3 regions of the Actinacidiphila sp. DG2A-62 genome follow, and region 1 is predicted to be linked to each of the others. Evidence: riboswitches for the same ligand, from Rfam matches in the RefSeq annotation. Region 1 holds a riboswitch; each other region holds the start of a gene.
The links. Region 1 has a riboswitch for cyclic di-AMP ahead of VSR01_RS30550 (M23 family metallopeptidase). Riboswitches for the same ligand answer to the same signal wherever they lie in the genome.
Positions count from the first base shown of each region.

Region 1 (3,265 bases):
GCGGCCGAGCTGGAGCGCTGCGGCGCGACGCTGGACGCGCACGCCGACCACCCCGGGGTCCGGGTCAGCCTCGAAGTGCCGGTCCGCCGGTTGGACAAGGCGCTCGGCCTGCTCGCCGAGGCGCTGCGGGCGCCCGCCTTCCCCGAGGACGAGGTCAAGCGGCTGGTCGCCAACCGGCTCGACGAGATCCCGCACGAGCTGGCCAACCCGTCGCGGCGCGCCGCGATGGCGCTGTCCAAGGAGCTGTTCCCGGCCGAGCTGCGCTGCTCCCGCCCCCGCCAGGGCACCGAGCAGACCGTGCGCAATATCGACGCGGCCGCGGTGCGCGCCTTCTACGCCGCGCACGTCCGGCCGGCCACCGCCACCGCGGTGGTCGTGGGCGACCTGGCCGGGATCGACCTGCCCGCGCTGCTCGACGGCACGCTGGGCCGCTGGACCGGCACGCCCGGCACGCCGCGGCCGCGGCCGGCGATCACCGCGGACGACACCTCCCGCGTGGTGATCGTGGACCGCCCGGGCTCGGTCCAGACCCAGGTGCTCGTCGGCCGCACCGGCGGCGACAAGCACGACCCGGTGTGGGCGGCGCAGGTCCTCGGCACCTACTGCCTGGGCGGCACCCTCACCTCCCGGCTCGACCGGGTGCTGCGCGAGGAGAAGGGCTACACCTACGGCGTGCGGGCCTTCGCCCAGGTGCTGCTGTCCAACGCGGACGGCACCGGCGCCGCGCTGCTCGGCATCAGCGGCTCGGTGGCCACCGAGGTCACCGGCCCGGCGCTGGCGGACGCCTGGCAGGTGATCCGCACGCTCGCCGCCGAAGGACTGACCGACGACGAGCGGGACGTCGCGGTGCAGAATCTGGTGGGCGTCGCGCCGCTGCGCTACGAGACGGCGGCAGCGGTCGCCGGCACCCTGCTGGACCAGGTCGAGCAGCAACTGCCCGACGACTTCCAGGCCGGGATGTACGCGCGGCTGGCCGCCACCGGAACCGTCGAGGCGACCGCGGCGGTGGTCAACGCCTTCCCGCTGGACCGTCTCGTGGTGGTGCTGGTCGGCGACGCGTCGAAGATCGCCGATCCGGTGCGGGAGCTGGGCATCGGCCCGGTCGCCGTCATCAGCTGACCGGCGCGCGCCGCGCCGCTCGGACCGCTCGGACCGCTCGCACCGCGGCGCTTGCACCGCCCTCGCGGTGACGCGTCCCCCGGACCCCGGTCGCCCGCACGGCGGCCGGGGTTCGGCGCGTCCACGGGCGCCCGGGGGCGTCCGAGAGTGTCCGAGGGGCGTCCGAGCGCCGGTTCCCCGCAGGCGTCGACTTGATGCCCAATATGCCGTTTTGGCCAGTTGTATGAGCCTGCGGAGGCGTGTGTGGCGTGCGCTACATATCGGCCGATCTGTTTGGTGCGGGGCCGAACGCCCGGTTAGCGTCAACGCTCGTTGTCCTCGGGACAGCGGCGTCCGGTCCTCCGGGCGCACACCCGTACATCGCCGAGTCCCCGTCCAGGGGAGCCGGGGACCCACTTTCCCCGGGGTGAATCGGGAGGAGGTCCGCCACCGCGGCGGCCGCCCCCGTAGGAGACCTTCCTGCTCCGAACCCGTCAGCTAACCCGGTAGGCGAGAAGGAAGGAAAGGAGTGACGCCTCCTCATGGCGTTCCCCGTTCGTCCCGCCCTGCGCGGGAAGCACCGCAGGCCGCGCCGTGGCCGCACCACCGCCACCCTGGCCGGCGTCGCCGTCCTGACCGCCGCGGGCGCGTTCGGCGCCACCGCGATGGCCTCGCCGGGCGAGGCCGAGCCGGCCACCGCCCAGAGCACCGTCTTCACCCAGGCCGCCGACGTCCCCGGCTCGCTCGCCCAGACGCTGGCCGCGCAGGCCGACGCCCAGCACAAGGCCGCCGCCGAGAAGGCCGCGGCGAAGGCCAAGGCGGAGAAGGCCCGCAAGGCCGCCGCGGCGCGCAAGGCCGCGGCCGAGCGCAAGGCCGCCGCAGCGGCGAGGGCCAAGGCCGCCGCCGCGGCGAAGGCGCAGGCCGCCGCCCGGGCCAAGGCCGCCGCGGCGAAGGCCGCGGCCGCCCGCAGCACGCAGGCCACCGCCAGCCGTTCCACCGCCCGCACCTCGCTGAGCGCAAGCTCCGGCTACATGAAGCCGGTCGGCGACGCGCCCATCGGCACCGGCTACAAGGCGTCGGGCTCGATGTGGTCCAGCGGCTCGCACACCGGCGTCGACTTCCTGGTCGGCTCCGGCACGCCGGTGCACGCCGTCGCCGCGGGCACCGTGGTCTCGGCCGGCGCCGACGGCGCGTACGGCAACGACGTGATCATCCGGCACGCCGACGGCAAGTACACGCTCTACGGCCACCTCACCGAGCCGCTGGTCTCGGCCGGGCAGACGGTCACCGAGGGCCAGGAGATCGGCATCTCCGGCGCCACCGGCAACGTCACGGGACCGCACCTGCACTTCGAGGTGCGCACCACCCCCGACTACGGCTCGGACATCGACCCGGTCGCCTACATGGCGTCCAAGGGCGTCACCATCTGACCCCGTCCGTCGCGTCCCACCCCGTTCCCCGAGAGCGGCCCGTCCCCCGAGAAGGCCCCGGCACCCCGCCGGGGCCTTCTCGCAATGCGGGGATACTTTTCTTTTCCCCGACGTGCTGGAATGGAGTCCGGCACAATGCCGGAAGGAAAACCGGGCGGATAAGGGGAGCAAGGGGTCTCGGTGATGGGCGATCGGCGGAATCGGGTGGGACGGATCGACCGGGTCGACCGGATCGTTCGGATCGACCGCGTCGGCCGGAATGACCGGCCGGATCTGCGGAACCGGTGGATTCACCGGTGAACGGGACGGACGGCGCGGGACGCCGCATCTCCGCCCAGGTGGTGTGCACCGCGATCCGCGACGACATCGTGGCGGGGTTCTTCCCGCCGGGCGGCCGGCTGACCGAGGAGCAGCTGGCGCAGCGCTACGGCGTCTCGCGGGTGCCGGTGCGCGAGGCGCTGCGCACCCTGGAGTCCGAGGGGTTCGTCCGCACCCGCAGGCACGCCGGCGCCTCGGTCGCCGAGCCCAGCGAGCAGGAGGCGGACGACCTGCTGGAACTGCGCGCGCTGCTGGAGCCGCTGGGCGCCGCGCGGGCCGCGCAGCGGCGCACCGAGGCCCATCTGAAGGTGCTGCGCGGGCTGGTCAGGCTCGGCCAGGAGCGCGCGCCGCAGGGGGAGTCCGCCGACCTGGCCTCGCTGAGCGGCTGGTTCCACGAGACGCTCGCGCAGGCCAGCGGC
Region 1 covers NZ_JAYMGI010000002.1:6,814,613-6,817,877, forward strand. Annotated here, with positions in the region: gene VSR01_RS30545 (M16 family metallopeptidase) at 1-1,119, shown strand, start outside; cyclic di-AMP (ydaO/yuaA leader) riboswitch at 1,471-1,625, shown strand; gene VSR01_RS30550 (M23 family metallopeptidase) at 1,641-2,528, shown strand; gene VSR01_RS30555 (GntR family transcriptional regulator) at 2,825-3,265, shown strand, end outside.

Region 2 (3,265 bases), 3.2 Mb from region 1:
CGGACTCCCGCGCGGCCCGGTCGGCGGCGATCTTGGCGGCGGCGTCGCGCTCCGCCTGGGCCGCGGCCTCGCGCTGGGCGACGGCCTGGCCGATGATCCGGGTGCGCAGCGCCTCGCCGGGGTCGGTGGGCGCGGGCGCCGCGGCCTGCGGGGGCTCCGTGGCGGCGTCCTCGGCGGGGGCGTCGGAGCCGGCGGGCGCGGGCGCGGCGGCGGGCGTGGTCGCGGCGGCGGGAGCGGCCGCGGGCAGCGGTTCCGCGGTACGCGCCTGGTCGGGCGCGGCGGTGAGGTCCTCCGCGGCCGGGGCTGGCGCCTCCGCCGCGGTCGCGGTGTGCGCGGCGGCCGGGCCGGTGTCGGCGGCCGGGCCCTCGGCGTTCTGCGGCTCCGGGGTCTGCTCGGGCGTGATGTCGGGCGTGACGTCGGGCACGGACACGGGCGCGGGCCCGGCGGCCGGCGCGGCCCCGGCCGGGGCCGCCGCGGCGACGCCCGCGGCTCCGACGGCGGCCATCGCGGCTATGCCGAGGACGGCGCCGCCGCGCGAGAGATTGCGCCGCTGCGGTCGCTGCTGCGCCTCGGCGGCGGGAGCGGCTTCCGGCACGGGTTCGGGCTCCGGGGCCAGGGCGGGCAGCGGGGTCGGCGCGAGCGCGGGGAGCGGCTCGGGCAGCTGCCCGGGGGTCGCGGCCGGCAGCGGCGCGGGCTCCGCGGAGGGGGCGGGGGCGGCGTAGGGCGCGGGAGCCTCGGCGTACCCGGCGCGGGGGCCGTACGGGTCCGTGTAAGGGTCGGCGTAGGGCGCGCGGTCGGCGTACGGGCCGGCGGCGTAGGCGTCGGCCGGCCCGCCGGCGTAGGCGCCGTTGACGTCGCCGGTGTCGGTGTACTCGCCGTATTCGCCGTCCCGGGTCCGGGCGTGCGGCGCGGACTCGGTGTACGGACCGGACTCGGTGTACGGGCCGGACTCGGCGTACGGACCGGGTTCGGGGTACGCGACCGGGCCGGCGTACGGCGCGGGTCCGGCGTACGCGACGGCGTCGACGGGCGCGCCGGGCCGGGAGGGGACCTGCGGCACCAGGGACCGGGAGGAGGCGGCGGACTGCGGCTGCGACTGCGGCTGCGGCTGCGGTGCGAACTGCTGCTGCGGGAGCGGGGGTTGGGCCGCCTGCCGGGGCAGCGGCTCGGGCTCCGTGCGCGCCGACGGGACCGAGGGGGTCGAGGGGGCCGACGCCTGCGCGTCGGTCGTCTCCGCCTCGGGACGGGCGGGCGAGGGTGCGTAGGCAGACTGGTTCGACGCCACGGCGGGCGCACTCCTTCCTTCCCTCTCGCCTACCGGGTTAGCTGACGGGTTCGGAGCAGGAAGGTCTCCTACGGACGGCCTCGCGGCCGGCCGATTCACCCCACGTTCTCGGGTCCCCGGTTCCCGCGGACGGGATTCGGCAAGCGCACGGTGCCGCCTCTGACGGCGGTGGTGACGACCGCGCTGCGTTATCGAACGTTAATAGAGCCGGGGGCGTTTTCCAAGCCGAACCCGGGAGTTGGCAACGGGAACCAAACGGTCACACCATCCGTAGAAGGGGTAAAGCGGGCACCTCGCGTGGCCTGCCGGTGATGTGAGCGTGTGTCATACGTGATGCGGAGGGGGTAGGGACGGCTACCGTCGGTGAGCGGGCGGAAACGGTTTCCGCCGGTCGGCGCGCAGGCGTGCGCGGCGGTGCGCGGGACGGCTTCCAGGGGTATGGACCTCTGCCATTTCGCGAACCGCTTGGCAGGTCGCGGGCGTCGGCCCCACGATGGGCGAGCCCCACATTTTTGTCATGCACTCGCCCGCACTCTGCCTCCAGAGGGAGCCCGCCATGGCACGCCGGAACCGACCCCAACTCCCGCCGCAGCCCGCCGGATTCGGCCAGTCACCGGACCCCGCGGAGCCGGCGGACCCGGCCGGCTCCGCCGCGCCCGGCACGTCCTCCCGCCGGGCGCTGCTGCGCGGCGGGCTGGCGCTGGGCGCCGCGGCGACCGCGGGACTGGCCGGCGAGCTGTGGTCCGGGCACGGCACCGCGACCGCGGCGACCGTCGACTACCCGTCCGCCACCTGGGCCCCGGCCAGCACCAGCAACTACACGGCGTCCAACCGGCCGTCGACGTACCCGATCAACCTCGTCGTCATCCACGTCACCCAGGAGACCTTCGCCGACACGATCAGCCTCTTCCAGAACCCCAGCCACGCCGCGGCCGCGCACTACGTGGTGCGTTCGTCCGACGGCGCGATCGACCAGTGCGTCCGCGAGCACGACATCGCCTGGCACGCGGGCAACTGGGACTACAACACGCGCAGCATCGGCATCGAGCACGAGGGCTGGGTCGACGACGCCTCGTGGTTCACCACCGCGATGTACCACGCGTCGGCCGCGCTGACCGCCGAGATCTGCACGAAGTACGGCATCCCCAAGGACCGCGACCACATCATCGGGCACGTCGAGGTCCCGGGCACCGACCACACCGACCCCGGTCCGAACTGGGACTGGGTCCGCTACATGCGCCTGGTCAACGGCACCTGAGCCGCGGACAGGACGACCCCCGCCCCGGGGCCGCCTCGGCAGGGAGGCAGGAGGTGGGCCCGGGGCGGGGGGTCAGGGGGGATGGCATCGTTGTCAGAGGAGCGTACGGGACGCGCTGGGCGGGGGCAGCGGAAAGAGGGCGGTGAGCCGCGGCAGGCGCCGCGCGGCCTCGGGCTCGTCGAGCGCGCTCCACCGGTGGCCGCGGGGGGCAGCGGCGGGCGGCGCGGGGGTGCGCAGCAGCGCCACGGCGGCGTGGAACGCGTCCTCCGGCGCACCGGTCAGCCGCGCGTGGACCGCGGGGGCGAGGTCCGGCAGCGCCGGCCACTGCGGCGCGTCCCCGCCCCAGCCGTCCCGGGGCCGACCGGACAGCCGGCGGATCTCCGGGACGTAGGCGAGGGCGTCGGGGTCGGCGACGGCCGCCTCGAAGACGGGGCGGCCGAGGCCGACCATCCATCGCTGGAAGTAGGCGAAGGTGTCGTCCGAGCACCAGCCGCCGAAGACGCGGTCGGCCGCGCCCCACAAATTCCAGGTGAACGCCTCGGCCATGGCGTTCTCCAGTTCCGCCTGGAACCGCACGAGTTCCTGCGGGGTCTGCGCGGCGAGGGTGTCCCGTACCCACTCGTCGCGCTTCTCCGCAGCCAGGCCCAGGCGGCGGAGTTCGGTCATCAGAGTCCAGAGGGGGTCTGTCTCCATGCGCCGACTATGCCAGGGGCTCATCGCCT
Region 2 covers NZ_JAYMGI010000002.1:3,649,718-3,652,982, forward strand. Annotated here, with positions in the region: gene VSR01_RS15900 (peptidoglycan DD-metalloendopeptidase family protein) at 1-1,285, opposite strand, end outside; cyclic di-AMP (ydaO/yuaA leader) riboswitch at 1,297-1,437, opposite strand; gene VSR01_RS15905 (N-acetylmuramoyl-L-alanine amidase) at 1,842-2,543, shown strand; gene VSR01_RS15910 (DUF4240 domain-containing protein) at 2,637-3,236, opposite strand.
Region 2: it holds a riboswitch for cyclic di-AMP, as region 1 does, so the genes downstream of both, VSR01_RS15900 (peptidoglycan DD-metalloendopeptidase family protein) here and VSR01_RS30550 (M23 family metallopeptidase) in region 1, are expected to answer to the same signal.

Region 3 (3,265 bases), 1.3 Mb from region 1:
CCGGCGTGCACGACGGCCGCGGCCTGCTGCTCGTTGAGCCCCTCCAGCAGCTGCGCGGGGTCGATCGCGGGGCGCGGGGCGCCGTCGCGATAGTACGCGTCGCGGGCTGGCGGCGGGCCGTCGAAGCGGTCGCCGAACAGGTCGTGCGGGACCTCCTCCGCGGCGTGGCCGGGGCCGCCGTCCGCCTCGTCGTCCGGCGGGGGCACGTCGTCGCCGGAGGACGGGTCGGACGGCCCGTGGGCCGGTCCGTGGGCGGCGTCGAGACCGGCGAGGAAGTGTTCGTCAAAGAGGCTGCTCATCGCCTCCCGAGTCTAGGGCCCGCCGCCGACAGCCGCGGCGGTTCGGGTCGGCCGCGGCTCCGCGGGACCCGGGCCGCGGTAGCCCGGTCGGCACGCAGGGTGACGACACGCCCGCGTCGAAAAAAGATTACGAAAAGGTATCGGGCCTTATCGGACATCGCCCTTCCCAGCAACGGCGGGCCTTGGCTACGGTTCCGCACCAGCCGCTTCGGTCAGCGTCCGAGAGGAGTCCGTCCGCCATGGCGACGCACCGTAAGGCCCGTACCGCTTTGCTGAGCACGCCGGGGCCGCGTGCCGCCGTGGGGATCACCACGGCCGCGCTGGCCACCGTGACGCTGATGACCGAGAGCGCCGGCGCCGCCCCCGCGCCGGGCAAGCCCGCCCAGCCGACCATCGCGCAGACCAAGGCGAAGGTCGACAGCCTCACCCACCAGGCCGAGGTCGCCACCGAGAAGTACAACGGCGCCAAGGAGCAGGTCGACCAGCAGAACGCGAAGGTCAACCGGCTGCTGGAGGCCGCCGCGCGGAAGACGCAGGCGCTGAACGACTCGCGCCGGGTGCTCGGGCAGATCGCCGCCGCGCAGTACCGCAACGGCGGCGACGACTCGACCACCCGCTACATGCTGGCCGGCGACCCGCAGTCGCTGGTCGACGAGCTGCACCTGACCAGCGTGATGAACAAGCGGCAGCGCGCCGCGGTCGAGTCGTACCGGGTGCAGCAGGTCGCCGCGACCCAGCAGCGCATCGAGGCGGCCAAGAGCCTGGCCACGCTGACCACCCAGCAGACCAGGCTGAAGGCCGCCAAGGCGGACGTACAGACCAAGCTCGGCGAGGCGCAGAAGCTGCTCAACAGCCTGACCGCGCAGGAGAAGGCGCGGCTGGCGGCGCTGGCGGCCAAGCAGGAGGCCGAGGCGCGCAAGCGGGCGCAGGAGCTGGCCGCCCAGCAGAAGGCCGCGGCGCAGAAGGCGGCCAAGGCCGCGCAGTCGGCCGGCTCGACGGGCTCGACCGGGTCGGGCAGCGCCGCCAACACCTCGATCGCCCAGCAGGTGATCGCCTTCGCCCGGGACCAGCTCGGCAAGCCGTACGTGTGGGGTGCGACGGGCCCCGACTCCTTCGACTGCTCGGGACTGACCCAGGCCGCGTACAAGGCCGCCGGGATCAACCTGCCGCGCACCACCTGGGACCAGGTGAACGTCGGCCACCGGGTGTCCGTGGACGCTCTGCAGCCGGGCGACCTGATCTTCTTCTACAGCGACATCAGCCACGTCGGGCTCTACATCGGCGACGGCCAGATGATCCACGCGCCGCACACCGGCACCGTGGTCAAGATCGCGCCGATCACGGAAATGCCCATCTACGCCGGGGTTCGCCCGTATTGACCGCGACGCGGGCCGGCCACGGCGGCCACCGACGGTAAGATCACGAAGCGATGTCGGTCACATTGCGATCCAAACTTCCCATGACCCGCACCCGTTGGCTACGGTAACCGGCTAGGTGACACGTCCTCCGCCGGGAATTGCCGGCAGCATGCCACCTCCGCCTAATCCGGCCGCACGGCCGGAGCCGGGGACCCACCAGCATTTGGGGTGAATCGGGCCGGCGCCGCGAGGCGCGGGACCGTAGGGCGACCTTTCGAGCCCGAACCCGTCAGCTAACCCGGTCGGCGGTCCACGGAAGGAGTCGCCTCCTTGGCGTCGCACCGCAAGCCGCGTCCCCGAATACTCGCCTCCGCCGCCCCCCGTGCGGCGGTCGGCGTCACGGCGGCGGCACTGGCCTCGGTCACCCTGATGAGCGAGAGCGCGCACGCCGCGCCCGCCAAGCCCTCGATCAGCGAGGTCAAGAAGCAGATCGACACGCTGAACCAGCAGGCCGAGGTGGCCACCCAGCAGTACGACCAGGCCAAGGAGAAGACCGCGACCGCGCGGACCAAGGCCAACCAACTGCTCGCGCAGGTGGCCCAGAAGACCCAGAAGATGAACGAGACCCGGCGGGTGCTGGGCCAGTTCGCCACCGCCCAGTACCGCGACGGCGGGATCGACCAGACCACGCAGCTGTTCCTGTCCAGCAACCCCGAGCAGTTCCTCGAGCAGTCGCACATGCTCGACCGGCTGTCCAGCACGCAGGAGCAGGCGCTGGAGACCTTCAAGGTCCAGCAGGAGCAGGCGAACATCCAGCGGCAGCAGGCCACCGCGAGCCTCGACGAACTGTCTCGCGCGCAGAGCAAGCTGGCCGCCCAGAAGAAGAACGTGCAGACGAAGCTGGCCGCCGCGCAGAAGCTGCTGAACAGCCTCACCGCGGAGCAGCGGGCGAAGATCGCCGCGATGCACCCGGCGAGCACGTCCTCCTCGTCCTCGTCGTCGGCCGGCGTCAGCTATACCTACAACGGCCCGGCCAGCGGGCGCGCCGCCGCCGCGATCCAGTTCGCGCTGGCGCAGCGCGGCAAGCCGTACGTCTCCGGCGGCACCGGCCCCAACGCGTACGACTGCTCGGGCCTGACCCAGGCCGCGTACAAGGCGGCCGGCGTCGGCATCGGCCGCACCACCTGGGACCAGGTCAAGGACGGCGTCGCGGTCTCGCAGTCCGATCTGCGCCCCGGCGACCTGGTGTTCTTCTACTCCGGCATCTCGCACGTGGGCATCTACCTGGGCAACGGCGAGATCGTGCACGCGCCGCACACCGGCGCGACCGTGGAGATCGCGCCGATGAGCTGGATGCCGTTCGCCGCGGCCCGCCGGGTGGCCTGAGCACGCGGGCCCCCGGGCCGACCCTCGGCCACGCCCTCGCGACGAAGCCCTCACGTCGACGCCCTCACGACGACGCCCTACGTCCAGGCCCTCACGTCCAGGCCCTTATGTCCACAGGACGGCGATGAAGATGTTGACGGCCGTGAGCGCGCCGACCGCCGCGAAGACGCGGGGGTCGACGCGCTCCTCGTCGCGCTTGACGTAGACCAGGCCCAGGATCAC
Region 3 covers NZ_JAYMGI010000002.1:5,468,913-5,472,177, reverse strand. Annotated here, with positions in the region: partial or broken gene pcrA (DNA helicase PcrA) at 1-299, opposite strand, end outside; gene VSR01_RS24630 (C40 family peptidase) at 539-1,678, shown strand; cyclic di-AMP (ydaO/yuaA leader) riboswitch at 1,827-1,980, shown strand; gene VSR01_RS24625 (C40 family peptidase) at 1,988-3,043, shown strand; gene VSR01_RS24620 (hypothetical protein) at 3,149-3,265, opposite strand, start outside.
Region 3: it holds a riboswitch for cyclic di-AMP, as region 1 does, so the genes downstream of both, VSR01_RS24625 (C40 family peptidase) here and VSR01_RS30550 (M23 family metallopeptidase) in region 1, are expected to answer to the same signal.